DNA from 4 places in the Micromonospora sp. NPDC003816 genome. Region 3 is predicted to be linked to each of the others. Evidence: riboswitches for the same ligand, from Rfam matches in the RefSeq annotation. Region 3 holds a riboswitch; each other region holds the start of a gene.
What was found. A riboswitch is a leader RNA that binds a small molecule or an ion and turns the genes downstream of it on or off. The one in region 3 is predicted to bind cyclic di-AMP.
Positions count from the first base shown of each region.

Region 1: linked by a shared signal. The riboswitch ahead of ACFYTT_RS14430 (C39 family peptidase) and the one ahead of ACFYTT_RS10535 (NlpC/P60 family protein) in region 3 are both predicted to bind cyclic di-AMP.
Region 2: linked by a shared signal. The riboswitch ahead of ACFYTT_RS24565 (hypothetical protein) and the one ahead of ACFYTT_RS10535 (NlpC/P60 family protein) in region 3 are both predicted to bind cyclic di-AMP.
Region 4: linked by a shared signal. The riboswitch ahead of ACFYTT_RS08540 (hypothetical protein) and the one ahead of ACFYTT_RS10535 (NlpC/P60 family protein) in region 3 are both predicted to bind cyclic di-AMP.

Region 1 covers NZ_JBIANP010000003.1:787,437-795,013, reverse strand. The annotation lists gene ACFYTT_RS14450 (ABC transporter permease) at 1-509, shown strand, start outside; gene ACFYTT_RS14445 (ABC transporter ATP-binding protein) at 520-1,320, shown strand; gene ACFYTT_RS14440 (bifunctional cytidylyltransferase/SDR family oxidoreductase) at 1,486-2,991, shown strand; gene ACFYTT_RS14435 (CDP-glycerol glycerophosphotransferase family protein) at 3,025-4,725, shown strand; gene ACFYTT_RS14430 (C39 family peptidase) at 4,869-5,738, opposite strand; cyclic di-AMP (ydaO/yuaA leader) riboswitch at 5,955-6,096, opposite strand; gene ACFYTT_RS14425 (hypothetical protein) at 6,413-7,168, opposite strand; gene ACFYTT_RS14420 (hypothetical protein) at 7,346-7,577, opposite strand, start outside.
Region 2 covers NZ_JBIANP010000009.1:77,909-85,485, forward strand. The annotation lists gene ACFYTT_RS24560 (HelD family protein) at 1-2,115, shown strand; cyclic di-AMP (ydaO/yuaA leader) riboswitch at 2,280-2,412, shown strand; gene ACFYTT_RS24565 (hypothetical protein) at 2,417-3,502, shown strand; gene ACFYTT_RS24570 (1-phosphofructokinase family hexose kinase) at 3,738-4,703, shown strand; gene surE (5'/3'-nucleotidase SurE) at 4,700-5,524, shown strand; gene ACFYTT_RS24580 (STAS domain-containing protein) at 5,528-5,893, opposite strand; gene ACFYTT_RS24585 (hypothetical protein) at 6,229-6,378, shown strand; gene ACFYTT_RS24590 (hypothetical protein) at 6,533-6,925, shown strand; gene ACFYTT_RS24595 (BON domain-containing protein) at 7,156-7,577, shown strand, end outside.
Region 3 covers NZ_JBIANP010000002.1:1,013,525-1,021,101, forward strand. The annotation lists gene ACFYTT_RS10525 (pyridoxamine 5'-phosphate oxidase family protein) at 1-220, opposite strand, end outside; gene dcd (dCTP deaminase) at 300-878, shown strand; gene ACFYTT_RS10535 (NlpC/P60 family protein) at 934-1,974, opposite strand; cyclic di-AMP (ydaO/yuaA leader) riboswitch at 1,987-2,121, opposite strand; gene ACFYTT_RS10540 (NlpC/P60 family protein) at 2,301-3,314, opposite strand; gene ACFYTT_RS10545 ((Fe-S)-binding protein) at 3,567-5,768, opposite strand; gene ACFYTT_RS10550 (cell division protein CrgA) at 6,034-6,297, opposite strand; gene ACFYTT_RS10555 (DUF881 domain-containing protein) at 6,519-7,319, shown strand.
Region 4 covers NZ_JBIANP010000002.1:594,139-601,715, reverse strand. The annotation lists gene ACFYTT_RS08545 (carbonic anhydrase) at 1-681, shown strand, start outside; gene ACFYTT_RS08540 (hypothetical protein) at 765-1,781, opposite strand; cyclic di-AMP (ydaO/yuaA leader) riboswitch at 1,785-1,916, opposite strand; gene ACFYTT_RS08535 (YibE/F family protein) at 2,083-3,462, opposite strand; gene ACFYTT_RS08530 (metal-sensitive transcriptional regulator) at 3,878-4,174, opposite strand; gene ACFYTT_RS08525 (heavy-metal-associated domain-containing protein) at 4,292-4,501, shown strand; gene ACFYTT_RS08520 (hypothetical protein) at 4,527-5,504, shown strand; gene ACFYTT_RS08515 (heavy metal translocating P-type ATPase) at 5,515-7,577, shown strand, end outside.

The sequences.
Region 1 (7,577 bases), on a different contig from region 3:
CCCTGCACTTCCCCCGGGCCTGCCTGCCGTTGGCCATCACCACCACCCAGTTCCAGCAACTCCTGGGCTCGCTGGTGGTGCTGGTCTGCATCGTGGTGGCCACCGGCGAGCCGATCACGCTGATGTGGCTGATGCTGGTGCCGGCGGTGCTGCTCCAGACGGTCTTCAACGCCGGGCTGACCATGGTGGTGGCCCGGCTGGGCGCCAAGGCCACCGACCTCAAGCAGGTCATGCCCTTCGTGCTCCGGGCCTGGATGTACGGCTCCGGGGTGCTCTACAGCGTGACGCTGTTCTCCGAGAACCTTCCCGGCTGGGCCACCGGGATCGTGCAGTTCAACCCGATGCTGGTCTACATCGAGCTGGCCCGGAGCGCCCTGCTGGAGGAGACCCCGTTGCTCAACGACTCGCTGCCGCTGACCTGGCTGATCGCGGTCGGCTGGGCGGTCGTGATGGGCATCGGCGGTTACCTCTACTTCTGGCGCGGCGAACAGGAGTACGGTCGTGGTTGATCACCTCGAGATGTCCAACGACGTGACGGTCACCCTCCCCCGGATCCAGGACCGGATCCCGACCGTGGTGGTGGACGACGCGCACATCGTCTATCGGATCCACAAGGGCGCCGCCGGCAACACCAGCCCGGTGGCCGCGCTCAAGCGGATGATGAGCCGCTCCTCGGCGCCGAACGTGCGCGAGGTGCACGCGGTGCGCGGGGTCACCTTCACCGCATACCGGGGTGAGGCGATCGGGCTGATCGGCACCAACGGCTCCGGCAAGTCGACGCTGCTGCGGGCCATCGCCGGTCTGCTGCCGGTGGAGCGCGGCGCGATCTACACCCAGGGGCAGCCGTCGCTGCTCGGGGTGAACGCGGCGCTGCTCAACGACCTGCCCGGGGAGCGCAACGTCACGCTCGGCTGCCTGGCCATGGGCATGCGCCCGGACGAGGTGCAGCGCAAGCTCCCGGAGATCATCGAGTTCTCCGGGATCAACCAGCGGGGCGACTTCGCCTCCCTGCCGATGCGGACGTACTCCTCCGGCATGTCGGCCCGGCTGCGCTTCTCCATCGCGGCGGCCAAGCAGCACGACGTGCTGCTGATCGACGAGGCGCTGGCCACCGGCGACAAGGCGTTCCGCAAGCGCAGCGAGAAGCGGGTCCGCGAGCTGCGGGAGAGCGCCGGCACGGTGTTCCTGGTCAGCCACCAACTCTCCTCGGTCCGGGACACCTGCGAACGGACAGTCTGGCTGGAATCGGGCCTGATCCGGATGGACGGACCGACCGCCGAGGTATTGAAGGCCTACGAGGCGTTCACGAACGGCAAGTAGAGTCCGGGCGAACGTCCGACGCCCGTACGGCGTCGCGCGGACCGCGTCGGCCCGTTGGGGTGGCGCGGTCCGCGCGTTAAGGTTCAACCCGTCGCCGGCGCCGGCGACACCCCCCACCCCACACCACCTCACCGAGCCATGTACCCCCGAGAGCGAGGACCGGCAATGACGCAGGACCAGACCACCGACCCGGGCAGCCCGCCGGAGAGCCCGGCACCGTGGCGACCCTCGCGGACGGTGGCCGTGGTGCTGGCCGGCGGCACCGGCACGCGACTGGGCCTCGGCATCCCCAAGCAGCTCCTCAAGATCGCCGGTAAGCCGATCATCGAGCACACCCTGGCCGTCTTCGAGGCCGCGCCGGAGATCGACGAGATCATCGTGCTGATGGCCACCGGGCACGTCGACGAGGCGCAGCGGATCGTCGACAAGGCCGGCTTCCGCAAGGTCACCAAGGTGATCGAGGGCGGCGACACCCGCAACGCCACCACCCGGGTCGCGCTGGACGCCGTCGGCGAGGCCGACTGCAACATCCTCTTCCACGACGCGGTACGACCCCTGCTCAGCGGCCGGATCGTCCGGGAGTGCGTGAACGCCCTCTGGACGTACGCGGCGGTCGACGTGGCCATCCCGTCGGCCGACACGATCATCCAGGTCGACGAGGACGAGTGCATCACCGACATCCCGGTCCGCGCCACGCTGCGCCGGGGCCAGACCCCGCAGGCGTTCCGGTCGACCACCATCCGGGAGGCGTACCGGCTGGCCGAGGGTGACCCGAACTTCGCCGCCACCGACGACTGCGGTGTCGTCCTGCGCTACCTGCCCGAGGTGCCGATCAAGGTGATCGACGGCTCGGACGAGAACATCAAGGTCACCCACCCGGTCGACGTGCACCTGGCGGACAAGCTGTTCCAGCTCGCCGCCGCCAAGGTGCCCCGGCTCACCGACCACCGGTCGTACAGCGAAGAGGTCACCGGCCGCACGATCGTCGTCTTCGGCGGCAGCTACGGCATCGGCCACGACCTGACCGAGCTGGCCCGCCGCCACGGCGCCCAGGTCTTCCCGTTCAGCCGCTCCAGCACCGGCACGCACGTGGAACGGCCGGAGGACGTCGAGGCCGCGCTACGGACCGCCTTCGAGGCCACCGGACGGATCGACCACGTCGTGGTCACCGCCGGGATCCTGGAGAAGGGCGCGCTGGCCGAGATGGACCAGGAGACCATCGACCGGGTGCTCCAGGTCAACTTCGTCGGCCCGGTGACCGTCGCCCGGCAGTCCCTGCCCTACCTCCAGCAGACCAAGGGCCAGCTCCTGCTCTACACCTCCAGCTCGTACACCCGGGGCCGGGCCGACTACGCGCTCTACTCGGCCACCAAGGCCGCGCTGGTCAACCTCACCCAGGCGCTCTCCGACGAGTGGGCCGAGTTCGGCGTACGCGTCAACATCATCAACCCGGAGCGGACCGCCACCCCGATGCGGACCAAGGCGTTCGGCGCGGAGCCCGAGAACACCCTGCTCGCCGCCGAGACCGTCGCCCAGGCCTCGCTGGACGTGCTGATCTCGGAACTCACCGGCCAGGTCATCGACGTACGCCGGCCGCCCGGCGAGGCGTCGACCCCCGCCCCGGTACCCACCCAGGCCGACGCCCCCCGCAGCGGCACCCGCGTCGGCTGACCCGCCGACGACGAGCACGAAGGCAGCGCCGAGATGCGTGGTGACCTGGTCACGAAGTTGGCCGCCCGGGGCCTGGCCACCGGCGGTGCGGTCCTGGCGTTCCTGGTGCTCGCGCTCACCGGCGCGACCGCCTGGGGGCTCGGGCTGGCGGTGGCCGCGCTCGCCGCCACGGTCTGGGAGCGCCGGGTCCGACCGGGCGCCGACAGCGTCGCGGAGACCGCCCTGCTCGCCGCCGGGATCCTGGTCGGCTACGCCCGGCAGCTCGACGGCGGCTTCGACCCGATCCTGGCGGTCACCGCCCTCGTGCTGCTCGGGCTGGTGCTGGTCACCGGGCCGCTGCGGACCGCCGGCAACCTGGAGATCCGCGCCGCCAACCTGCCGGTACGCACCTGGGTGCCGCAGGTCGCCGCCCGGCTCGACGACGCGGTGGCGGGGCTGCTCGCCGCCCTGGCCGTGGCCGCCCTGGCCGGGCTGCCCGCCGTGGTCGCCCTGCTGGTCTGCCTGCCGGTCGGTGCCGCCGCCGGGGCGGTCGCCCTCGACCTGGCCCGCCGCCGGTTCCGGCCGACGGCCGGCGGGTCGGCGGTCACCCGGGCGCTACGCCGGCACCAGCCGGAGTTCGTGCTGCACTTCTCCGCCCCGCCCGGCTCGGAGTACCAGGTCACCATGTGGCTGCCGTACCTGGAACGGATCGGACGGCCGTTCGTGGTGATGCTGCGGGAACCGGAGTTCCTGCCCGCCGTCGCGGCGGCCACCACCGCACCGGTGGTCTACTGCCCCACCCTGCGCACCATGGACGAGGTGCTGGTGCCGAGCCTGCGGGTGGCGTTCTACGTCAACCACGGCGCGAAGAACAGCCACTGCATCCGATTCACCCAGCTCACCCACGTCCAACTGCACCACGGCGACAGCGACAAGGCGCCCAGCGCCAACCCGGTGTCGGCGATCTTCGACCGGATCTTCGTGGCCGGCGAGGCCGCCGTCGACCGGTACGCCCGCGCCGGGGTGGAGATCCCGGCCGAGAAGTTCGTGGTGGTGGGCCGCCCGCAGGTCGAGGCGATCGAGGTACGCCACCAGCCGACCCGGGGGCTGACGAACCCCACGGTCCTCTACACCCCCACCTGGACCGGCCACCACGCCGACGCCGACTACTGCTCCCTGCCGATGGCCGAGACGCTGCTGCGGCGGCTGCTCGACCGGGGCGCCACGGTGATCCTGCGCGCCCACCCCTACACCAACCAGCACCCGGGCTCGGCCCGTCGCCTGGCCCGGCTGCACGAACTGCTCGCCGCCGACCGCTCCCGCACCGGCCGCCAGCACGTCTTCGGCGCCGCCGCCAGCCGGCTCACCCTGGCCGAGTCGGTGAACCGGGCGGACGCGCTGGTCTCCGACGTCTCCGGGGTGGTCTCCGACTGGCTGTACTCGGGCAAGCCCTACGCGGTCACCGACACCGGCGTCGACGGTGACCGGTTCGTCGAACGGTTCCCCCTCGCCGCCACCGGCTACGTGCTGCGGCGGGACATGGCCGACCTGGACGACGTGCTGACGCGGCTGCTCGACACCGATCCGCTCGCCGAGGCACGCTGGGCGACCCGACGGCGCTACCTGGGCGACTTCCCCGCCGACTCGTACGCCGAGGCGTTCCTCTCCGCCGCCCGGCGGGAACTGGACCCGGCCTGGACCGCCCCGGCGCCACGGACCACGACCGACGACGCGGCGCTGCCGACCGCCCCCTGAGCGCGCAGCAGCGGCCGTGGTGAGCGGTGGGCGTACTTGGTCAGACCTGTAGACCGAGAAGTAAGGAAGGGCCCCCTGCTATCGCCTGGTGTATAGCAGGGGACCCTTCCTTACATCCGGTCCTTACATCTCGTCCTTACATCTCAGGAGGAGTAGCCGCGGGTGGCGGCCCAGTGGGCGAGGTCGGTGGTGCTCATCCAGTACGAGTAGTACGAGGCGTCGGCCGAGTCCGCGATCTTGACCAGTCGACCGTCGTCCGCGTAACCGACCACGGCGACGTAGTGGCCGCCGGGGAAGGAGTGCCAGCCACCGTCGGTGTCGGTGGCGCTGCCGGCCACGTTCACCACCACACCGCGCCCGTCGGTGATCGCCTCCACCACGTCGGCCTGGAGCTGGTCCATCTGCGTCGGGGTGGCCGAGCCGCCCCGCAGCATCGTGGTCGAGTACGGCTCGCCCTTGAGCGTGGCGTTGAGCACCCGGGTGGTGTCCAGAGCCGAGTTGGTGCCGGCGTACGTGGTGCCGAGCTGGGCGGCCAGGGTGTCCTGGTCACGGTCGACCCCCGCGGCGCTGAGCGCGTTGCGTACCGCGGCCGGGCCGCAGTAGTAGCCGGTGGTCTGGGCCTGGAAGTCGTAGTCCAGGACCTTGCGCGTCGGTGGCTTCGGTGCGGTCTTCTCGCTGACGGCCACCGGCGAGGGGGCCGCCGAGGTGGCCTTCGGCGTGGGCGAGGGCGACGGTGACGGTGCGGCGCTGCTCGGGGCCGCGCTGCCCGGCGGGGTCGACGGGGTCGGCTCCGCGCGGGTGTCGGCGCGGGAGGCGACGGTGTCGCCCCGCATCTCGGCGACGGCGGTCGTGGTGTGCGCGGTCGTCGGGGCGTCCTCGGTGCCGACGAGTACGGCACCGGTGCCGGTGGCCAGCGCCAGCGCGGCGGCCGAGGCGGCGACGACCTGGTAGGGGCGTTCGGTGGCCAGCCGGCGTAGCTGGCGTGTCAGGGTCTGCTTCACGGAGTCCTCCACGGGGGCTCAGGGAGGCACGGCGATCCGCTCCGGCGGTCAGCTCGACAGGACATGCCGAGGACCGCCCGAGTGGGCGGACGGGCCGTGCGAGGGGCTTCGCCCGGTCGGGGCCGGGCGGGGGCCGCAGTCAGCTCGCGGCCGACGGCCCGGTGAGCGCGGGCACCGCAGTGCCGTGGAGGAACAAGAGGGGTATCACAAGGGGATGCACGAGAGGAAAGCTCCTTCCGACACCGCCGACCGGGTTAGCTGACGGGTTCGGGCGGGAAGTTGGCCCTACCGCGAGCCGAGGCTCGCGGATTCACCCCAGAGGTGCGGTGGGTCCCCGGTTCGTGAGACCACGATTAGGCGGGTCGATGCGGCGTCGCCTCCTGCGATCGGTTACCGCATCGGACGGGCCGACATTACTGGTCGGTCATTGCCCTGCCAACCCGCTCTGACCTGCGCAAACATGATCCAGCTCAGTGATTTTCGGGCGTTCGGTCATCGATGTCCCGCAACAGGACCGACGGTGATCGACGTAACGGGCGGTGACAACCGGACCACCCCCGGACAATGCCTCCGGACATCACGTCACGTCTCGGGCGGTTGCGGCACCACCGTCCGTTCCGGCGATCGGTGTGACCGGGCTCACCCGATCAGGCCGGATTACCGGGGCTCCGCGCGTCTCGCCCGAGTCACCCCACGCGCGCCGGACGCCAGCGCAGGGCCGCAGCGGCCGGACGCGCGGCGGTGGTCACGGCGGGTGCCGGCACCGGGTTCGGTCGCAGGCGCTGCGCGGCGGCGTACGCCTCGGCGGAGAGCACCCGGGCCGCTTCGGTGGCCCGCTCCGTCTCCCGCCAGGCGGCCCGTTCCCGCTCGGCGGCGGCCCGGTAGGTGGCCCGGTGGTTGTCCCGGACGACCCGGGCCAGCACGACCTCCTGTGCGGCCGGGTGCAGGCGGGGGTCCCAGCCGGCCCGCCGGGCCAGCACGTCGGTGAGCTGCCGCGCCGACAGGTCACCGCGCCAGTGCGCCACCATCGCGGCGTGGTGCAGCCAGCGTTCCCGGGCGGCGTACTCGCTGGCGGTGCGGGGGGTGCGGGGGGCGGGCAGCGCGGTGGTCCCGGCGAGCCGTCGGGCCCGGCTCTCCGCCTCGTCGAAGCGGGCCCAGGCACGGTCGAGGGCGGTCTGGGCGGTACGCCACGCGTCCCGCCGCCGGGCGGCGTTCTGTGCGGCCCCGGCGGCGGCCACCGCCACCTCACCGGCGTAGCGGCGCAGGTCGGCCGTCTCGGCCTCGGCGGGGTCGTCGGCGGGGCCGGTCTCGTCGGGGCCGGACGGTTCGGGCCGGGCGACCAGGACGGTGAGCACACCCAGTGCGAGCACGAGCAGCACCGACCAGATGGCGGCGGCCCGGGGCACCTCGATCAGGAACTGGTAGAGGACGGTCTTCTCCATGGCGGTACCTCGTGGGCCGTGGTGCGCTGACAGCGGGCCGCCGGCACCCGGTCCCCCGACTGCGGTGCGTCGGAACCGGGCGGGGCGGTGACGGGATGTTTCGCGGGGCAGAGGTCCCGGGCGTTGCGGGACGGGCTGCGGCGGAGTCCGGTCGGTGTGCCGCAGCGGGGCGTGAGGTCAGTCGCCGGGTGGGGCGCGGGCACCGTGGGCACCCGGCGGGACCGCCGTCGGGAGGGACGCCGCCGGGCCGCCCACCACCGCCGTCACGGCGGGCCGCTGCGCCAGGCCCGCCTCGGGCGACAGCCCGGGTACGCCGAGCGCGTCGGCGCGGTCGACGGCCCCCGTGGCGGACACCGTGACCAGCGCACCCGTCGACGAGGGGCGCCAGTCGGCACGGGGCGAGGGCACG
Region 2 (7,577 bases), on a different contig from region 3:
GTGGACCAGAGCACCCTGGACCGGGAGATCGCCGTCGAGCAGCGGCATCTCGACCGGGTGTACGCACGACTGGCCGAGCTGCGACGCGCGGCGGTCCGCGCCGAGCGGGACGGCTACCGGCTGGCCCGGGTCGGCAACTTCGGCGCGCTGGTCGAGCGGGACGCGATGGTGTTCCACGCCGCGCAGCGCCGCCACGTGCTCGACGCCGAGTACGAGGGGCTCGTCTTCGGCCGTCTCGACCTGCGCGACGGGCAGGTGTTCCACGTCGGGCGGCTCGGTATCCGCGACGAGGACGCCGCCACGCTGGTGGTCGACTGGCGTGCCCCGGCCGCCGCCCCCTTCTACCAGGCCACCCCGGCCGAGCCGCTCGGCGTGGTACGCCGCCGGACGATCCAGTCCAGCCGGGAGCGGGTCACCCGGATCGAGGACGACCTGCTCGACCCGGACGCCGCACCGGCGGAGATGGCGGTGGTGGGCGACGGCGCGCTGCTGGCCAACCTGTCCCGGGCCACCGGCCGGGGGATGCGCGACATCGTGGCGACCATCCAGCGCGAGCAGGACGAGGCGATCCGCTCCCCCGGTTCCGGGGTCACGCTGGTCTCCGGCGGGCCGGGCACCGGCAAGACGGCGGTGGCGCTGCACCGCGCCGCGTACCTGCTCTACTCCGACCGCAGCCGGTATGCCGGCGGCGGCATCCTGGTGGTCGGCCCCTCCTCGGTCTTCGTCGAGTACATCGCCTCGGTCCTGCCGTCCCTCGGCGAGGAGACCGCCACGCTGCACTCGCTGGGCACGCTCTTTCCCGGGCTGGTCGCCACCCGCACCGACCCGGTCGACGTGGCGGCGGTCAAGGGGTCGCTGCGGATGCGCCGGTTGCTGGAACGGGCGGCCCGGGACGGCGTACCCGACTCCCCGCCCGAGCTGCGGCTGCTCTACCGGGGGCAGTTGCTGCGGCTGGAGCGGGCCGAGCTGGACGCCATCCGGGAACGGGCGTTGGCCCGGGGCGCGCGGCGTAACGAGGTACGCCGGGCCGGCTTCGACGGCGTCCTGGCGGCGCTCTGGGCACAGGCCCGCCGGTTGGGTGTCGCCCGGTTGCCCGAGCAGCGGGCCTTCGAGGACGAGTTGATCGACCGGACGGACTTCCGGGACTTCCTCAAGGCGTGGTGGCCCCGCCTGCATCCCCGGCACGTGCTCGGCTGGCTGGCCGATCCGGAACGGCTGCGCCGGTACGCCGCCGGGCTGCTGTCCCGCGCCGAGATCCGGCTGCTGGAGCAGGCGTACCGGGGGCTGGCCGCCGAGGGTCCGACGGTGGCCGACGCGGCGCTGCTCGACGAGCTGGACGCGTTGCTCGGCAAGCCGGTGCGTCCGGCCCGCCAGAAGCGCGACCCGTTCCAGCTCGCCGGTGGGGTTCGTGAGCTGAGCACGTACGCCGACCGGCAGCGGGCCGCCCGCCAGGCGGCGCGGGAGCGGCCGGAGGACTACCGCGACTACGCGCACGTGGTGGTGGACGAGTCGCAGGACGTGTCACCGATGCAGTGGCGCATGATCGGCCGGCGCGGTCGGCTGGCCTCGTGGACGGTGGTGGGCGACCCGGCGCAGACCGCGTGGACGGGTGATCCGCAGGAGCTGTCCCGGGCCCGGGACCAGGCGTTGGGTCGTCGTCGGCGGCACCGGTTCACGCTCACCACGAACTACCGCAACTCGGCGGAGATCTTCGCGGTGGCAGCGGCCGAGATCCGCCGGGCGTACCCGGACCTGTCCCTGCCCACCGCCGTGCGGACCACCGGGGTCGACCCGGTGGATCTGGTGGTGCCGGCGGCCGAGTTGGCGGCCGGCGTGACGTCCGCCGCGAGCGCGCTGCTCGGCGAGGTCGAGGGCACCGTCGGGGTGATCACGCCGGTGCCGCGTCGGGACGAGGTCGCGGCCTGGCTGGGTGGGCTCGGCGGCGAGCGTCTCCAGGTGGTGACCAGCCTGGAGGCCAAGGGCATGGAGTACGACGGCGTGGTGCTGGTCGCCCCCGGCGAGATCCGCGCCGATCCCGGCTCCGGTGTCCGTACGCTCTACGTCGCCCTGTCCCGGGCCACCCAGCGGCTGACCACGATCGAACCGACAGGCTGAGCCCGGAGGCCACCGACCTCGCTTGGCGAAAAAGCAACAAACATACCTTATGTCTGGTTTACTCGTGATCAGGGGAACACCAGGAGTCACACCGGCTGCACGGGTCCCACCAGCACCGGTAGGCTCGGACCCGGCCTCCGCCAGGCGGCACTCGACGGTGCCGGCGGTGACCGCCGCCTAATCGCCCGCCAGGGCGAACCGGGGAACCATGTTCCAGGGGTGCATCCGCGTCCAGCGGTAGGGATCTTCCGTCCCGAACCCGTCAGCTAACCCGGTCGGCGGCTGACGGAAGGACATGTGCATGCCAGCAGTGGCAACCGTGAGACCGGCCGCCCGTATGGCGGCCCTGATAGCCGCGGGGCTCGCCCTTGCCCTGGGCGCCGCGCTGGCGCCGTTCAGCGCCGCCTCCGCGGCTCCCGGTGACGTCGGCGACGAGGGCGGCACCCCGGCGCTGCGCGCCCAGTTGGAGGCGGCCAGCAAGGGTTACCTCGACGCCAAGACCGCCCTCGACCGCTCGGTCGACCGGCAGAAGAAGCTGGCCGAGCAGCTCACCACGACCGAGGGCCAGCTCACCGAACGCAGCACCAAGGTCGCCGAGATCGCCGCGCAGGCGTACCGCAGCGGCCGACTCGGTGCCGCGTCGGCGCTGCTCAACAGCGGATCCCCGGCCGGCTTCATGGACCGCGCGGCGGCACTGGACGCGGTGGCGGCCAACGAGGAGCGCGCCCTGCGCGACCTGCGGGCCAGCCGGGACGAGGTCGGCAAGACCAAGCAGGCCCTCGACGTCGAGGTGCAGGAGCAGCGCAAGCAGGTGGCCGTGATGGCCAAGCGCAAGGAGCAGGCCGAGCGTTCGCTGACGGTGGCCGAGGAACGGGAGGAGCGGGCAGCCGAGCGGGCCGCGGCGGAGGAGCGGGCCAGTCGGGCCCCGGCACGCAGCGGCGGTTCCAGCAGCCCCACGGCCAAGCCGGCGCCCCGCAACTCCAACGGCTCCTGGCCGGCCGAGTCGTGCAGCGTCAACGACCCCACGCCGGCCAACGGCTGCATCACCCCGCGCACCCTGCACGCGCTCAACCAGGCCAAGGCCGCCGGCTTCACCCGGTATGTCTCCTGCTACCGCGCTGGCGGCTCGGGTGAGCACCCGAAGGGGCGGGCCTGCGACTTCGCGGCGCAGAAGAACGGCTTCGGCGGGGCCGCCACCGGCGGCGACCGGACGTACGGCAACAACCTGGCGGCGTTCTACGTCAACAACGCCGACCGTCTCGCCGTGCTCTACGTGATCTGGTACAAGCAGATCTGGCTGCCCAGCAGCGGCTGGCGGACGTACAGCGGCGCGCGTGGTGACCCCTCCAGCGACCACACCAACCACGTGCACCTCTCGGTGTACTGACCCGCACGACACGCCGGGTGGCTGCCCTCACGGGTGGGTCCACCCGGCGTCGTCGTTCCCGCACCCCGACGCGCCCGCCTCGAATCCACCCGCCCGTCGCCGCGCGCTCTCGCGCCACCTTGGTTACCGTCGACATCGAAGCGGACATTTCGTGGCGACCGGGAGGAACGGTTATGAGCGGACCGCAGCGGACCCAGTGCGACGGTGTGTCGTGAGCGCGGCGACCGGCCATGTGATGGTCTTCGCGCCGACCCCCCTGCTCACGGTCACCATCGACCAGCCCAACGAGACGCCGGAACTGCACCTGCACCCCGGCGGTCAGGGCGTCTGGCAGGCCCGGATGGTGCTGTCCCACGGTGTCGACGTGGTGCTCTGCACCGCGCTCGGCGGCGAGATCGGGCAGGTGCTGGAGCCGTTGCTCGTCAGCGAGGGCGTCGACCTCAAGGTGGTGGCGCGGGACTCCGGCGGCAGCGGCGGGTACGTGCACGACCGCCGGGACGGCACCCGGCAGGAACTCGTCGACGTGACCGGGCAGCCGCTGAGCCGGCACGAGCTGGACGAGCTCTACAACCTGGCGCTCGGCGAGGGACTGCGCGCGGCGGTGAGCATCCTGAGCGGCCCGAACGACCCGTCGCTGGTCCCCGCCGACCTGTACCGCCGCTTCGCCGCCGACCTCGGCGCCAACGGCAGCCGGGTCGTGGTGGACCTCTGCGGCGACCACCTCACGGCAGTGCTGGAGAGCGGGGTCTTCTTCGTCAAGGTCAGCCACGAGGAGCTGATCGCCGACGGCCTCGCGACCGACGACGACGAGGAGCAGCTCACCCGGGCGATGCACGACCTGCACGCCAACGGTGCCGAGAACGTGGTGGTCAGCCGCGCCGACAAGCCCGCGCTGGCCCTCGTCGACGGCGAGGTCTTCGAGGTGCGGATGCCGCGCCTGGAGGCGGCCGACCCGCGCGGTGCGGGTGACTCGATGACCGCCAGCGTGGCCGCCGTGGTGGCGCGCGGCGGCGACGTACGCACCGCGATCCGGACCGGCGCGGCGGCCGGCGCGCTCAACGTCACCCGGCACGGGCTGGGCACCGGGCGGCTCGACTCGATCACCGGGCTGGTGGACCGGGTACGCCTGGAGCCCGCCGGAGTCCGCCGGCAGGAACGCACCACCCCCGACGAGTTGGCCCACCGGGTGGGTGGCGCATGACGCTGCGGGTGCTGATCACCAACGACGACGGGATCGCCGCGCCGGGTATCCAGGCGCTGGCCCGGGCCGCCGTCGACCGGGGGTTGGACGTGGTGGTCGCCGCGCCGCTGGAGGAGGCGAGCGGCACCAGCGCCGCGATGAGCGCGCTGGAGCAGGACGGGCAGGTGGTGGTCCGTGAGCATCCGCTGCCGGAGCTGGCCGGGGTGCCGGCTTTCGGGGTCGGCGGGTCCCCCGGTTTCATCGCGTTGATCGCCGTGCACGGCGCGTTCGGGCCGCCGCCGTCGGTGCTGCTCTCCGGGATCAACCGGGGGGCGAACGCCGGTCGGGCGGTGTTGCACTCCGGCACCGTGGGTGCGGCGTTCACCGCCGCCGCCAACGGCTGCCGGGCGTTGGCGGTGTCGCTGGACGTGCTCTCCGTCGGTGAGGCGACCGCCGTCAGCGGAGGCGCCGCGGTGGCCGCCGCGGCCCGGGTACGCGACGCCGAACGGAACTGGGACACCGCCGCCCACGTGGCCCTGGACCTGCTCCCCCGGCTGACCGCCGGACCGGTGGAGAGCGTGCTCAACGTCAACTCGCCGGACGTGCCGCTGGAGCGGCTGCGGGGCGTACGCCGGGCGGGGCTGGCGACCTTCGGCCAGGTGCAGATGACCGTTGCCGAGTCCGGCCACGGTTTCGTGCGTACCGCGCTGGAGGAGCCCGGTCAGTCGGTGCAGCCCGGGACCGACCTGGCGTGGCTCGCCGACGGGTACGCCACGGTGACGGCGGTCCGCGCCGTCACCGAGGTGTCCGACGTGAACCTGTCCGGCCTCGACGGCGACTGACGGTCAGCCGCCGGGAAGGACCTCGGGGGTGGCGGCGGCGCCGGCGTAGTACGGCTCCGGCGCGCCGAAGAGACCGAGCAGCCCGGTCACCCAGAGCTGTCGGTGCACGAACCGGCTGGGTTCGGTGACGATCAGCTTCACGCCGCTGACCTCAGCCGTCTGGAAACCGGCGACCATCGCGCTGATGCCCACCGAGTCGATGAAGGTGACCAGCCGCATGTTGAGCTCGATCCGGGCCGGCCGCCCCTTGGCCAGCACTTCGGCGATGGCCTCTTTCACCTCGTACGCGGTGTCGACGTCGATCTCGCCCCGAGGGGCGATCTCGATGACACCACCGGGCCGAACCGTCTGCAGGATCGACAGGCTCACGCGAGCACCTCCACTCGCCCGTACGACGGGCGCCTCATCAGTACGCGGGCCGCGACCGAGAGTATTCCTCCGACGGCCTCGGTCGCCACCCCTCGGGATGAGCAATTCGCGGACATCGGCATGTCAAATCACCCATATCCAAACTTATACGTCCTATCACTCGGTGCGAACCGGGGCTCGCACCGACGAACCAGGGTAGCGGGCCGAGGCTCGCCCGTCCGATATCCGGCACCCCGGCGTGCCCCCACATCCGGCGGCCTGACCTGCGACCGTCCGGTGCCGGTGGCGGAGTGTGCCTAGCATCACCGGTGACGACCACGACGAAGGGACGACGGATGCTTCGTAGGCTCGCCGGTCTGGCCGGCGTCAGCGCCCTGCTCGCCCTCCTGCTCGCCTGCGGGTTCGGCGGCGGAGGCGATGACGACGATGACGATGACGACGACTTCGCCCGCGCGGCGGTCGTCGCGGTGGTGTCCCCGAGCTGATCCGCACCGTCCGGGCGCGCCGACCGTGAGCGGCACCGACGACGCGCACGCGGGTTTGCGGCGGTGTCCGGCGGGGCACAGCGTCGGTGGCGAACCGCCGACGTCCGAGGTCTGACCTGGCCACCGGCTTCGGCACTGTCGAGGAGGGAACCACATGTTCGGAAGCAACCTGCTGGACCGTCGCAGCAAGCCGGAGCAGATCACGGACCAGGCGTGGCAACACCTCGTCTCGGCCGGCGACAACATCCGGGACGCCGCCCGTTCGGCCCGGCACACCTCGGCCGGCTTCGCCGACGACGCCGGTGACCTGGTCGGATCGGCCGCCGAGGAGGCGCGGCACCGGGCCAGCGTGGCCTTCGACGCGCTCGCCGGACGTCGTCCCGCGCTGCCCTGGACCCTGCTGATCGGCGCGGCCCTGGTCGGTGCCGCGATCGGCTGGGCCGCCGGCAGTGCCGCGCGGGCCGCCGGCAGCCGGGACCGGGCCACCGACGACATCGAGTTCGTCGACGTCGAGCGCCCCGACTCCCCCGCCGGTCCGCTGACCTGACGGAGATGTAAGGAAGGGTCCCCTGCTAACGCCTCGTGCATAGCAGGGGACCCTTCCTTACATCTGTGCGCGACGTCTCGCCAGAACAGCTGTGCGCGACGTCTCGCCAGAACACCTGTGCGCGACGTCTCGCCCGACGCGGGTGAGGCCGGATCACCCGCGCCTCGACCAGGCTCGGTCCCGGCGGACCGGCACCGGTCCGCAGCCGCCACCGCGAGAGGAGCGAGGAGATGGTCGGCATCTCGACGATCCAGCGCACCGACGAGCGCATCCGGAGCGCGGTGCTCGACGAACTCGACTGGGAGCCCCGGGTCCGGCCGCACGAGATCGGGGTGACCGTCGCGGAGGGCGTGGTGACGCTGACCGGACGGGTGGACGGGTACGCCAAGAAGTGGGCGGCGGAACAGGCCGCCCACCGGGTCGCCCAGGTCCGGGCCGTCGCCAACGACCTCGCCGTGCACACGGCCACCGGTGCGGAGCGCACCGACCCGGAGATCGCCGCCGCCGTGACGCACGCCCTCCAGTGGCACGCGTTCGTGCCGGTCGAGCAGATCGACGTGACGGTCTCGCAGGGCTGGGTCACCCTGCACGGCGAGGTCGAGTGGGAGTACCAACGGCGGGCTGCCCAGCAGGCGGTCGCCGAGCTCGGCGG
Region 3 (7,577 bases):
AACGCCCGTCGCGTTCCAGGTCGCGCCGCTTCGGCGAGTCGATCACGAAGCAGAACAGACCGTCGTCGGTGATCACCGGGGAGACCGGGTGCACCCGGGGCCCGCCGTCGGCGCGGACCGTGGCCAGGTAGCCGAAGCCCGGGCCGTACTGCTGCATGAGAAGGCGGATCCCGTCGGCGAGTCGGGGCTCGTCGACGGCGAAATCGGACCAGGAAGCCATGCCGACATCCTATCGAACATACGTTCTAAGCAGGTAGTCCGACACGCAGGTCACGACTACCGGCCGCTATGGTGTGGCGATGCTGCTCTCCGACCGTGACCTGGTCTCCGAGATCAAGGCCGGCACCCTGGCGCTGGAGCCCTTCGAGCCCACCCTGGTGCAGCCGTCCAGCATCGACGTACGCCTGGACAAGCTCTTCCGGGTGTTCAACAACCACCTCTACACACACATCGACCCGGCCACCCAGCAGGACGATCTCACCTCGCCGGTGGAGGTGCCCGACGGCGAGCCGTTCGTGCTGCACCCAGGCGAGTTCGTGCTCGCCTCCACGCTCGAGGTGATCTCGCTCGGCGACCAGCTCGCCGGCCGGCTCGAAGGCAAGTCCAGCCTCGGTCGCCTCGGCCTGCTGACGCACTCCACCGCCGGCTTCATCGACCCCGGCTTCTCCGGCCACGTCACGTTGGAACTGTCCAACGTGGCCAACCTGCCGATCATGCTCTGGCCCGGCATGAAGATCGGTCAGCTCTGCATCTTCCGGCTCGCCTCGCCCGCCGAGCACCCGTACGGCTCGCTCGTCTACGGCTCGCGCTACCAGGGGCAGCGCGGCCCGACGCCGAGCCGTGCCTGGCAGAACTGGCGTACCTGGCCGACCCGCTGACCACCGGCGGGCCCGCGCCGCGCGGACGCGGGCCCGTGGTCGTCCGCCCGAGGACTCAGCCGGGCCGACCGAAACTGTGGATCGGACTGGTGTCCATCCGCTTCATCGCGATCGGCTTGCCGGCACGGGAGGCGTGCACCACCCAGCCGCCGCCGACGTACATCCCCACGTGGTGCAGGTCGCGGAAGTAGAAGACCAGGTCACCCGGGCGCAGGTCGCCGCGACTGACCGAGGCGGTGACCTGCCGCTGCCGCGCCGCGTTGTGCGGCAGCGACACCCCGGCCCGCGCCCACGCGGCCAACATCAACCCCGAGCAGTCGTACGCGTGCGGCCCCTCGGCACCCCACGAGTACGGCTTGCCGATCTGGGCGCACGCGAAGGTGACCGCCTCGCCGGCCGGGCCACCCGGGTAGGTGGCCGGACAGGGCGCCGGCCGCAGCGGACCACCACCCCCGTCGTCGTACGCCCGCAGCCGCAACCGCTGCAACCGGTCGATCTCGGTGTCGATCTGCCGCCGCTTCGCGGCCAGGTCGGCTTCGGTACGGGTCAGCTCGACGATGGTGCGGTCCAGTCCGGCTCGGGCGGCGGCGAGTTCGTCCCGCAGTTCACTCGCCTGGCGTACGTCCTCCTGCTGGAATCGGGCGTACCGGTCGAGCAGGCCGAGCTGGGCGACGACCTCGCTCGGGGACCGGCTGCCCAGCAACGTGTTCACGGCGCGGACCGGCTCGCCCCGGTACGCCCGCGCGGCCAGCGCGCCGACCCGCTTCATCGCCTCGTCCACCTGCAGTTGCAGCGGGGCGATACGGGCGGTCAGGGCGTCCGCCTCCCGGCGGGTGCCGGCCAGGTCCTGTCGGGTCGCGTTGTGTCGTTCGATGACGGCTTCGAGCCGGTTCCAGTCCTCGTCGATCTGGCGCTCGATGTCGTCGACGGTCGGGTCGGCGTGGGCCGCCGTCGCGCCACCGGTCAGCAGGACGGCGGTCGCGGCGAGTGCGGCGAGTGCGGTGGTGCAGCGGTACCAGCGGAATCGCGGCGCAGCCGTCGTCGGGCCGGATGTCCCCGGCCGGTACGACGGTGGCCGCGGGGCATGGTGTGCCACCGGGCTGCGTACTCCTTCTTCCCAGACCGCCTACCGGGTTAGCTGACGGGTTCGGGCGCCCGGGACGCCCTACCGCGACCATCGCGGACTCACCCCGGAAACCTGGGTCCCCGGCTCGCTCGGACAGCGACTCGGCGGTGTCGGACCGTCACCGCCCCGGATGGGCGGTTGTGCCAGCGGGCCGACGATTGCCCAGCGTAGGGACGACCGGCGTCAATACGCAACACACCCACACCGTCACTCTCGGTGCATTAATCCGACAACGAAGAAGGCCCCCGGTCGCTTGACCGAGGGCCTTCCGTGGTTCCTGCGTACGCGCTCAGGCGTCAGCCTGGTCGACGGAAGCCGGCGACCGGCATCGTCGTGATCGGCGAGACGTTGACCGGAACACCGGCACGCGCCGCGTGCACCATCGTGTTGTTGCCCAGATAGATCCCGACGTGACTCACGTCGCTGCGGAAGAACACGAGGTCACCGGGGCGGGCGTCGGCCCGCGAGATCGCCTTGCCCTCGCGCCACTGGGCGCCGGTGAAGTGGGTCAGGGAGATACCCGCCGCCCGGTACGCGTACTGGGTGAGACCGGAGCAGTCGAACGAGTTCGGCCCGGTGGCGCCCCAGACGTACGGCTTGCCGACCTGGGCGCAGGCGGTCCGGATGGCCGTCCGGGCCGCGTCGCTGACCACGCCGTTGATGGTCGGGCAGTTGGTGGTCTTGACCGTGGTGACCGGCAGGGACCGCTCCAGCCGCTTGATCTCGGCGTCGATCTGCTTCTTCTTCGCCGCCAGCTGCTTCTGCTTGGCCTCCTGGTCGACGATCAGCGCGTCGAGGGTGGCCTTCTGGTCGTCGTACTTCTTGCGGATCTTCATGACGCCCTCGAGCTGGCGGCGCTCCTCCCAGGCGAGCCGGTCGAGGAGGGCCATCTGCTCACCGAGCTGGTCCGGCTTCGCGTTGAGCAGCACCGCGCCGAGTTCCTGCGAGGGGCCGGTGATGTAGTACCGGGAGGCGAGACCGGCGACGCGGTTCATCGCCAACTCGGTCTCCAGGGCCAACGGCTGGATCTTCTTCTCCAGCTTGTCGACCTTCTCGCGGTTGACCCTCAGCTCCGAGCGCACCTTGTTGAACTGCTCGATGGTGGGTTCGAGCTGCTGCCACTGCTTGTCGATCTGGCGCTCGATCTCGTCCACCGACGGCGCGGCGTACGCGGGCGCGGCGACCAGGCCGGCACCGACCGCAGCAGCGGCGACCAGGACGACCAGGCGGCGAGCGGCCTTGCGCAGCCCGCGCACGGGGGTGGAACGTCCCGGCGCATGACGATGGAGGGGCATGGTTGCCACCGGCACCGACTCCTTTGCGACCGACCACCGGGCGTCCCGCTAGCGGTAAGGGGCGAGACAGACGACCACGGCGGTCGGTGCCCCACATTAGGGAAGGCGCGCAGCGGAATCAAGGCAACCAACGGCTCATTCACCTTTGTGCGACCGACCGCACACAAAGGGTGTCGACCAATTCGTTACAGTTATCTACGCCAATATAAAAATCGGGACGTGTCGGCATCCGTACAGATGCCCGACACGTCCCGACGTTCGCGCTGGTCAACCGGCGACCGGCTCGCCCTCCTCGGCGCCCCGGGCCTGTTCCGGCTTGATCGAACGCAGCAGCACGCTGGCCACGTCGACCACCTCGACCTGGTCGCCGGCGCCCTTGCCGTTCACTCCGTCACTGAGCATCGTGGAGCAGAACGGACAGCCGACCGCGACGGTCTTCGCACCGGTGGACATGGCCTCCTCGACCCGATCCACATTGATCCGCTTGCCGATCCGCTCCTCCATCCACATGCGCGCGCCACCGGCGCCGCAGCAGAAGGAACGCTCGCTGTTGCGCGGCATCTCGACGAGGTCGTTGTCGGCGCCGACGGCGCTGCCCAGCACCTCGCGTGGCGGGGTGAAGACCCGGTTGTGTCGGCCCAGGTAGCACGGGTCGTGATAGGTGACGCCGCCGTCGACCGGCTGCACCGGGGTCAGCTTGCCGGTGGCGACCAGGTGCGCCAGCAACTGGGTGTGGTGCACCACCTCGAACTCGCCGCCGAGCTGGCCGTACTCGTTGCCCAGGGTGTTGAAGCAGTGCGGACAGGTCGCGACGATCTTGCGCTTGGCCTTCTCGCGACCCTCGAACGCCTCGTTGAGCGTCTCCACGTTCTGCTGGGCGAGCATCTGGAAGACGAACTCGTTGCCGATCCGGCGGGCCGGATCGCCCGAGCAGGTCTCGCCCTCACCGAGGATGGCGAACGAGACACCCGCCTCGTTCAGCAGCGTGGCGACCGCCCGGGTGGTCTTCTTGGCGCGGTCCTCGAAGGCACCGGCACAGCCCACCCAGAACAGGTATTCGAAGTCCTCGACCTCGCCGACCCGGGGCACCTCGAAGTCGAGGCCCTTGGTCCAGTCCTCCCGGGTGTTCTGCGGCGCGCCCCAGGGGTTGCCCTTGTTCTCCAGGTTGCGCAGCATCACGCCGGCCTCGGAGGGGAAGTTCGACTCGATCAGCACCTGGTAGCGGCGCATGTCGACGATGTGGTCGACGTGCTCGATGTCCACCGGGCACTGCTCGACGCAGGCGCCGCAGGTGGTGCACGACCAGAGCACGTCCGGGTCGATCACGCCGCCCGCCTCGGCGTCGCCGATCAGCGGCTTCTCCGCCTCGGCGAGGGCCAGCACGTCGAGGTGGGCGAGCTGCGCGGCGGTGGCCTTCTCCTCGCCGGTGAGGTCCTTACCGCCGCCGGCCAGCAGATAGGGCGCCTTGGCGTACGCGTGGTCGCGCAGGCTGAGCACCAGCAGCTTCGGCGACAACGGCTTGCCGGTGTTCCACGCCGGGCACTGCGACTGGCACCGGCCGCACTCGGTGCAGGTGCTGAAGTCCAGCAGGCCCTTCCAGGTGAACTGCTCGACGTGCGCGACGCCGAACTGGTCCTTCTCCGGATCGGCCTCCTCGAAGTCCAGCGGCTTGCCCTCGCTCGTCATCGGCCGCAGCGGCCCGAGTCCGGAGCCGGAGGCACCGGGCTTCCGCTTGAAGTAGATGTTCGGGAAGGCGAGGAAGCGGTGCCAGGCGACGCCCATGGTCACGTTCAGCGAGATCACGATGAGCCAGGTCATCGAAATCGCGATCTTGATGAGGGCGGCGACACTGACCCCGGACTCCCAGTCCGGCAGCACCGAGCCGACCGCGTGACTCAGCGGGGTGGCCCAGGTCGGGTACTCGAAGTGGTCGGTGGCGACCTTGAAGCCACGGATCAGGAAGCCCATGACCAGGACGGCGAGGACGACGGCCTCGACGAAGTAGCCCTGCCACATGGTGGAGCCGGTGAACCGCGACCGGCGTCCGGCCTGGCTCGGACGGTTGGCCACCCGGATCGCGATCAGCACCACGATGCCGACGACACCGAGGATGCCGATCCACTCGGTGACCAGTCCGTAGAGCGCCCAGCCACCGACCAGCGGCAGCCCGGCGGTCGGCGACACCACCTCGAAGTACGCCTCGAGCACCAGCAGCGACAGCACGAGGAAGCCGACCATCACGAACCAGTGCGCGGCGCCGACCACGCTCCAGCGCAGCATCCGGGTGTGCCCGGCCGTCTCCGCGAGCATGGTCTTCGTCCGCGCGACGTGGTCGCCCGAGCGGGCGGGGTCGGGCTGACCCAGCCGGATCACGGCGAACATCTTCGAGACCGCACGTACCGCAAGCCACACCGCCACGGCGGTGATGGCGGCCGCGAGGATCGTGGTGACGATCTGGACGCTGCCCATCGAGTTGGCCTCCCGGTCTGCTGCCTGTCGAGCGGCTCGGCGACCGGGGTCGGGGTGCGGTTGGTCACCCCAGGGTGCCGCACCTCGACCCGGATCGGTCGATGACCTCGGTCCACTCGGTCATGCGATGCAGCTTACGCGCAAGGTTACTCAGCAGTAACGTGAGACTTCTCGCACCTGGGCCACGCCGCCCTGCGCACACCTTAGGAGGCCGCCGCCGAGTCCGCTCGGTCGGGGCCTGTGCAGGTGGCCGTTGATCAGGGAATCAGCGCCAGCGGGAGAGCAGGATCAGCGAGGCGACCATCGCGCCGAAGCCGATCGCGAGGTTCCAGTACCCGAGCTCCATGACCGGGTACTCCTGCTCGGACAGGTAGTAGACCACCAGCCACGCGATGCCGAAGGCGATCAGCGACACGGCCGTGGCGGGCAGCCAGACCGGGCTCGGCTTGCGAGACGCCGATGTCGTCGTCGGGCGCACGTCCGTGGGCGGGGTGTACACCTTCTTCTTGCGGACCTGAGACTTGGGCACGACGCTCTCCAGAGGGGTTACGACCTCGTCCGGCCTGACAACCGGGCGCGAGGGCGACGGTCCATGGCCAATAATGTTCGACAGCTAGCGTAGTCCGGAAGGCCCGTCCAATCCACGAATGAGGCCAGACCGATGCCCGGCATCGGCGAATCGGACGGGCGGGCGACTGTCGCTCCGCCGCACCCTCGGGTGCCGGAGCCGGAGGACAAGGGGGAACGGCCGTGGAGTACACGTCCGGCGCAGCGTCGTGGCAGAAGGCGCTGCGACGACTCGTCGCCGGGTTGCTGCCCCGCCGGCCCCGTCAGCGCCGTCCGGGCTGGTCGATCGGCGTACCGCTGATCGCCGCCGCGGCCGGCCTGCTCTTCACCACCACCGCCACCACGGCGGGCGGCACGAACCTGCGTGAGGACCGACGCCCGCAGCTCACCGAGCTGATCGAGGACCGCCGCACCCAGGTGGCGGCGAACGAGGAGCGCGCCGCGACGCTGCGCAAGGAGGTCGAGAGCCGTACGGCCGACCTCGCCGACTCGGACGGGCCGATCAAGGAGCAGCAGGAACGCGGCACCGCCAGCCTCGGCACCGCCGGTTTCACGGAGTTGACCGGCTCGGGGATGACCGTCGTGCTCGACGACGCGCCCCGGCTCAACAACCTGCCCGAAGGGGCCACCAACGACGATCTCGTCGTGCACCAGGGTGACGTCCAGGCCGTGGTGAACGCGTTGTGGGCCGGTGGCGCCGAGGCCATGTCAATCATGAACGTCCGCGTCCTGGCGACCAGCGCGGTACGCTGCGTGGGTAACACCCTGCTGTTGCACGGCCGGGTGTACTCCCCTCCGTTCAAGATCGTAGCGATTGGCGACCCCGCCGCACTGCGGCAGGCCCTCGCCGCTTCCGAGGGAGTCCGGTGGTTCAGGGACGCGGTCGACAACTACCAGCTCGGCTACCAGGAGCTTCCCGGCCCCGTCACCGTGCCCGCGTTCGAGGACTCGACCACCCTGCGATCGGCGACGGTGCCGAGGTGAGCACGCAGTGAGCACGCACCCCGACGGCCGGCACCGCGACCAGGCCGACGAATCCACCGCCTTCCTGCCGAAGGTCGAGCGGCCCGACCCGGCCACGCCCGACAGCCGCCCCCGGGCCACGCCCGACAGCCGTCGCGCCGCCACGCCGGACACCCGATCGTCGGCCGGGCCCGAGCGCCGTCCGCCGGTCCCACCCGGCACCCGGCCGTCCGAGACGGGCGACACCCGCTCCGCGGAGACCACCGGCCCGGCCGGTCG
Region 4 (7,577 bases), 420 kb from region 3:
ATCGGAGCGCAGCCCGGTCCCGAACGCGAGTACCTGACCGCTGACCTTCCCGGCTCGCGGGAGCGCGCCCTCGCCGAACTGGTCGCCGGAAACCGCCGCTTCGTCAGCGACACGCTCCGGCACCCCAACCAGAACGCCAGCCACCGGGCCGCCGTCGCCGCCGAGCAGCACCCCTTCGCGGTGATCGTGGGCTGCTCCGACTCACGGTTGGCTGCGGAGATCATCTTCGACCGTGGGTTGGGTGATCTCTTCGTGGTCCGCACCGCCGGCCACACCATCGGCCCCGAGGTGCTGGGCAGCGTCGAGTACGCGGTGAGCGTGCTGCGTACCCCGCTGGTGGTGGTGCTCGGGCACGACTCGTGCGGTGCCGTCCAGGCGGCCCGTGCCGCGGCGGCCACCGGGACCGCGCCGACGGGCCACCTGCGTGCCGTGGTGGACGCGGTGGTGCCCAGCCTGCGCCGGGCCGAGCGGGCGGGGATCGACGACCTGGACGCGATCGTCGACATCCACATCGCGCAGACCGTCGAGGCGATGCTGGAGTCCTCCGAGGCGTTGGCCGCCGAGGTGGCCGCCGGCGGGTGCGCGGTGGTGGGCATGTCCTACCGACTGGCCGCCGGTGAGGTGCGGACCGTCGCGGCGGAACCCGCCGAGATGGCGGGCGTGGTCACTCCGGTGGGCTGACCCTCGGGCCGCCCACCGACACGGACGACGAGGGCCGCTCCGCCAGACGGCGGAGCGGCCCTCTCAGGTCGCCGGGACGCTGCTCAGAGCAGCGACACGTGTACGTGGTCCGTGTGGTTGGACGGGCCGCTGTAGGACCGCCACCGGTTCTCGGTCGGGAACCAGATCTGCCGGTTCCAGATCACGTAGTAGATGCCGAGCCGGTCGGCGTTGCGGACCAGGAAGGCCGCCAGGTTGTTGCCGTAGATCCGGGTGTCGTCGTTGTGCCAGGGGCTGAACCCGCTGTTCTGCAACGACCAGTCACAGGCCCGGCCCTTCGGGTGCTCGAACTTGTCACCGGGCCGCCAGCAGCCGACGAAGCGGTTGAAGCCGGCCCGCTTGACCTCCTTGTACATGTGCAGCGTGCGCGGCGTGATGCAGCCCGACGTGGTCGGGTCGTTCTGGTTGCACGACTCCGCCTTCCAACTCCCGTCGGACGCGCGGTTCGGTGCCACCCGGGCGACCGGTGAGGTGGCGGCCACCAGGCCACCGGTCAGGCTCTCGCCACCGACCAGGCGGAGCGACTTCTCCGCCTCGGTCTTCTTACGCGCCATGTCGTTGGTCAGCTTCTGCTGCTCGCGGACCTCGGCGTCGGACGCGAGCTTGGCCCGGTCCGCGCGCTCCCGGATCGCGTTGACCTCGCCCAACTTCTTGTCGTTGAACAGGTTCAACTCGTCGAGGGCGGAGGCGCGGTCCATGAACGAGTCCGGGGCGTTGCTCTGCAACAACATCGCTATCGCACCGACCCGGCCGGTCCGGTACGACTGCGTCGCGATCTCGGCGACCTGCGGCCTGAGCGCTTCGAGGTCGGCCTGTGCGCGACGCAACTCGACGTCGAGCTTGAGCTGCCGCTTCTTGGACTTCTCCAGCTGGTTCTTGGCCTTGGAGAAGTCGCGGTTGGCCGACTCGATCAGGTCGTTGAGCATCGGCGGGTCGTCGTCGTGCTCGGCGGGGCTGGGTGGGTTCGGCGCGGCCATGGCCGGCAGAGGTCCGGCGAACACGGCGAACGCGGCGAACACGGCCACCACGGGGGTCATCCAGCGGCGTAGGGGTGCCGTCACTTCTTTCCCTTCCATCGACCGCCGACCGAGTTAGCTGACGGGTTCGGAACGGAAGTGGCCCCTACCGCTGACGCGGATTCACCCCACCTACCTGGGTCCCCGGCTCGCCTCGCGGCGATTGGGCGGTGGCACCGCAGGCGCCGCTGCGCGCCTTCGGCGGTGACCGGCAGTGAGGTTACCCGAGAGTCCATGTCGGTCTCTACGCCCCGAACCTGACTAGATGCGTCATTTCGTAATCGCGATGGGTGACCAACGACACGGGCACGAACCGTGTCGGCAGGGGCGGTCACGCTGCGGGGTGTCACCATGTGGTGTCCGTGCTCCTGTCCGGATCGGGCCACCGCGAACCGGTGGCGGGGGATGTGTCACGCGCACGCGCGGTGCTGAGTGCGTGCAGTGCCTCGGACCGGTCCGAGCCGGGCCGGGGAGTCGGTGGGGTGGGGCCGTCGCCGTCCGGCCCGTCGTCGTGGCCGCCGGGTCCGCCGGGCTCCGGCGTGTCCCGCCGCCCGGCGGTGACCACCAGCGCGGCCAGGGCGGTCGTCAGCGGTACGGCGGCGACCAGCCCGAGCGTGGCCACCACGCTGCGGACGATCTCCTGGGTGAGGAACTCGCTGGTCACGATCTGGCCGAGCGCGCGGGTGTCGGCGGTGAGCAGGAGCAGCAGCGGCAGCGACGCGCCCGCGTACGCCAGCACGATGGTGTTCACCACCGAGGCGATGTGGGCCCGGCCGACCCGGGTCGCCGAGCGGTACAGCTCCCGGCGGGTGAAGCTCGGGTTGGCGTGCCGCAGTTCGGTCACCGCGGCGGCCTGGGTCACCGTGACGTCGTCGAGCACGCCGAGCGAGCCGATGATGATGCCGGCGAGCAGCAGGCCGTGCAGGTCGACGTCGCCCCGGAACATGGAGAGCGTGGTGGCGTCCTCGCTGCCGAAACCGGTCAGGTGGGTGGCCCGGGTGGCGGCCAGCCCGAGCAGGCCGGTGAGCACCAGGCTGCCGAGCGTGCCGAGGACGGCCACGGAGGTCTGTGCCGAGATGCCGTGCGTCAGGTACAGCACCACGAACATGATCAGTGCCGCGCCGACGATGGCCACCACCAGCGGCGGCTGGCCGGCGCTGATGCCGGGCAGCACGAAGGTGAGCAGGATGGCGAAACTGGCCGCCAGACCGCCCAGCGCGGCCAGGCCGCGCAGCCGTCCGAAGGCCACGATGGCGGCGGCGAACAGCACCGCGAGCCAGATCAGCGGCTTGCCCCGCTGGTGCTCGGCGATGTTGTAGCTGCTGATCGAGGGATCCTCGGGATCGATCAGGGAGACCAGGATGATCGCGTCGCCGACGCTGACCCGGGGTGCCCCCGGCCCGTCCGGCAACGGCGTCTGCACGTCCTGACCTTCGTCCGGGCCGCTGTCGACCCGCACGGTGACCGTGCCGCACTGCTGCCCGGCCGTGGTCGGGGTGCCCTCGGGCACGACCGGGTTCGGTGGACAGGGCTCGTTCACCACCCGCGTGACCGTGCCGTGGTATCGGGGCAGGTCGTCGGCGGCCTCGGGCCGGGGCGGGTCCGAGGGCCAGAGCACGAGCGCGGCGACCAGGGTGGCGAGGAAGAGGGGGACCACCGTCACGATGAGGATCCGCCGCACCCGGGGTGGGGTGGGCGGAGCGGAACGGGTGTGGTCGGCGCCCATTCATTGTCTCCCAACGATTCCAAGGCGAACTACGTACCGGCGGGCGAGATGGTTCAGCGCCGCCGGTCGGCCACGGCGGCGGGCATCCGGAATGGCCCGAGCGTGGCAGGATGGCTGCGTACCGTGAGGGCGGGGCCGGCTCTCGGCAGCCGCAGCAGGGCTGCGGCGGGACTGCCGGGCCGCAGCAGGGCTGTGGCGGGACTGCGGCACCCCGTGGGGGTATGGCGGCGGGCCGCCGGAGGGCTGCTGCGGCGGTGGTGCGTGCCCGACGGCGGGCGGGTGCCGGGAGGTCTCCGGATCGGCTGGCCATCGTGGCGAATGGTAGCCAGGTCGGCATCGGAACGCAGGTCGCGAGCGTGTGTCGGATGCCGGGCGTCGGAGCCGACACCCGAGGCGGGCGTGCTGGTGGGGCGGGTCAGCCGCGCTTCATCAGACGGCCGACGGCGGCCATCATCTCGGAGGCCATCTCGTCGGCGCGGCCCTCGGCGGCGCCCTCGTGCATGCAGTGCCGGGCATGCCCGTCGAGCAGGCCGAGGGCGACCTTGTCCAGGGCGGCCTGGATCGCGGAGATCTGGGTGAGCACGTCGATGCAGTAGCGATCCTCGTCGACCATCTTCTCGACGCCGCGTACCTGCCCCTCGACCCGGCGTAGTCGGGCGAGCAGTTGGTCCTTGCTGGCGGTGTAGCCGCGGATCGGCGCGGGTGTGCTCATGAACACGAGGATAACGTACCCCTGGGGGGTATGGTACGGTCACGGTTGTAGATACCCCCCGAGGGTATTCGACGGGGTGCCCGGCCCGGGTTGACGGGCCTGGAGAGGAGAGTTGCCATGGTCACCACCACGTACCAGGTGCAGGGCATGACCTGCGGCCACTGCGTCAACGCGGTCAGCACCGAGGTCGGCGCGCTCCCCGGCGTCGACGACGTCCGGGTCGACCTGGCCAGCGGCGAGGTCACCGTCACCAGCGAGCAGCCACTGGACCCGGCCGCCGTCCGGGCCGCAGTCGACGAGGCCGGCTTCGAGTTGGTCGCCGCCTGAGGCGACCGGAGACCGAGGTGTCCCGATGAACACGGCGACGAAGGTGAGTGGCTTCGCGCTCAGCCTCGCGGCGGTGTTCGCCGCCGCGTACGGGGTCGGCCAGGTGACCGGGCCGCCGGCCCCGGTCACCGCGACCGGCCACGACGGCACGGCGGACCACGGCGACGACCCGGCCCGGAACGGCCACGACGGTGACGCCGGACACGACGCGGGCGCCGCCGGGCACCTGCCCGGCGGGCTGCTCGTCTCCGAACGCGGCTACACGCTGGTGCCGGTCGGCGCCCCGGCCGGAGAGTTCGCCTTCCGGATCACCGGCCCGGACAGCCGGCCGGTGACCGGGTACGACCTGGTGCACGACAAGCCGATGCACCTGATCGTCGCCCGGCGTGACCTCTCCGGCTTCCGCCACGTACACCCCGAGCTGACGCCCGACGGCACCTGGCGGGTCGCCACGCCGCTGACCGCGCCCGGGGTGTGGCGGGCGTTCGCCGACTTCACCCCGACCGGAGGCGAGCCGTTGACACTCGGTGTCGACGTGACGGTCCCCGGTGCCCTGACCGAGCGTCCGCTGCCCGCACCGGCCCGCACCGCCACGGTCGACGGCTACACGGTCACCCTGGACGGCACGCCACAACCGGGCCACCCGTCCACGCTGACGCTGACCGTCGCGCGCGACGGCGTACCCGTCACGGACCTGGAGCCGTACCTCGGGGCGTACGGGCACCTGGTCGCACTACGGCAGGGTGACCTGGCGTACCTGCACGTCCACCCGGAGGGAGTGCCGGGCGACGGGCGCACCGAGCCCGGACCACGGGTGAGCTTCGCCACCGAGTTCCCGTCCGCCGGTGCGTACCGGCTCTATCTCGACTTCCGCCACGGCGGGGTGGTGCGCACCGCCGAGTTCACCGTGCACGTCGGGGACCCGGTGCGCGTCGGGGACCCGGTCGGTCCGACCGCCGCACCGGACGACGGGCACGGTACGCCCGGACACGGGCACGACTGAGGGACCAACCATGACCACGAGTCGACCCCTGCCCACGGCAGCGAACCTGATCGAGTTGTCCATCGGCGGCATGACCTGCGCCTCCTGCGCCGCCCGTATCGAGAAGAAGCTGAACCGCCTGGACGGCGTGCAGGCCAGCGTCAACTACGCCACCGAGAAGGCCACCGTCACCTACGCCGACCCGGTCACCCCGCAGGATCTGATCGCCACGGTCGAGAAGACCGGCTACACGGCGGCGGTGCCGCCGCCCCGGCAGGACACGCCGGAAGCCGTCGAGCCGGTGGACGAGCTGCGGGTGCTGCGTACCCGCCTCTGGGTGTCGGTGGTGCTCAGCGTGCCGGTGATCGCGCTGGCGATGGTGCCGGCCTGGCAGTTCACCTACTGGCAGTGGCTGTCGCTGACGCTGGCCGCCCCGGTGGTGGTCTACGGCGGACTGCCGTTCCACCGGGCCGCCCTGGTCAACCTGCGGCACGGCGCGGCGACCATGGACACCCTGGTCTCGGTCGGCACGCTCGCCGCCTTCGGCTGGTCGATCTGGGCGCTGTTCCTCGGCACCGCCGGCACGCCCGGCATGACCCATCCGTTCAGCTTCGCGATCAGCCGGACCGACGGCACCGGCCACATCTATCTGGAGGCGGCGGCCGGGGTCACCGCGTTCATCCTCGCCGGGCGGTACTTCGAGGCCCGCGCGAAGCGCACGGCGGGTACGGCCCTGCGAGCGCTGCTGGAACTGGGTGCCAAGGACGTCGCCGTGCTGCGCGGCGGCGTGGAGACCCGGATCCCGGTCGACGAACTCGCCGTGGGGGACCGGTTCGTGGTGCGGCCCGGCGAGAAGATCGCCACCGACGGCACGGTGCACGAGGGTTCCTCGGCGGTCGACGTCAGCATGGTCACCGGCGAGTCGGTGCCGGTCGAGGTGGGCGTCGGCGACACCGTGGTCGGTGGCTGCGTCAACGCCGGTGGCCGGCTGGTGGTCACCGCCACCCGGGTCGGTGCCGACACCCAACTGGCCCAGATGGCCCGGCTGGTCGAGCAGGCGCAGACCGGCAAGGCCGCCGCGCAGCGGCTCGCCGACCGCATCTCGGGGATCTTCGTCCCGATCGTGATCGCCCTGGCCGTCGGCACGCTGGGTTGGTGGCTGGGCTCCGGTGCCGGGTCGACCGCCGCCTTCACCGCCGCCGTGGCGGTGCTGATCATCGCCTGCCCGTGCGCCCTCGGCCTGGCCACGCCGACCGCGCTGCTGGTCGGCACCGGGCGGGGCGCGCAGTTCGGCGTACTGATCAAGGGGCCGGAGGCGCTGGAGTCCACCCGACGGGTGGAGACCGTGGTGCTGGACAAGACCGGCACCGTCACCACCGGCCGGATGACGCTCCTCGACGTCCACGCGGGCGAGGGTGAGCAGCGGGCCGAGGTGCTGCGGCTGGCCGCCGCGCTGGAGTCCGGCTCCGAGCACCCGGTCGCCCGGGCGGTGGTGTCCGGCGCGGACGAACTGGGCGAACTGCCGCCGGTCACCGGGTTCGCCAACGTCGAGGGGCTGGGCGTGACCGGCACCGTGGACGACCGCGAGGTGCTGCTCGGCCGATCCCGGCTGCTGCGGGAGCGGGGACTGGACGTACCCGACGATCTGGTGCGGGCGGCGAACGGAGCGGAGGCGGCCGGACGTACCGCCGTGCTGGTCGGATGGGCCGGGCGGGCCCGGGGCATGCTCGCGGTGGCCGACCAGGTCAAGCCGACCAGCCGGGAAGCGGTCCGCCGGCTGCGCGCCCTCGGTCTGACCCCGGTGCTGCTCACCGGCGACAACACCACCGTCGCCCGCGCGGTCGCCGCCGAGGTCGGCATCGACGAGGTGATCGCCGAGGTGCTGCCGACCGAGAAGGTCGAGGTGGTCGCGGGGTTGCAGGCCGAGGGCCGGGCGGTGGCGATGGTCGGCGACGGGGTCAACGACGCCGCCGCGCTCGCCCAGGCCGACCTGGGGTTGGCCATGGGCACCGGCACGGACGTGGCGATCGAAGCCTCCGACCTGACCCTGGTCCGTGACGATCTGCTGGCCGCCGTGGACGCCATTCGGCTCGC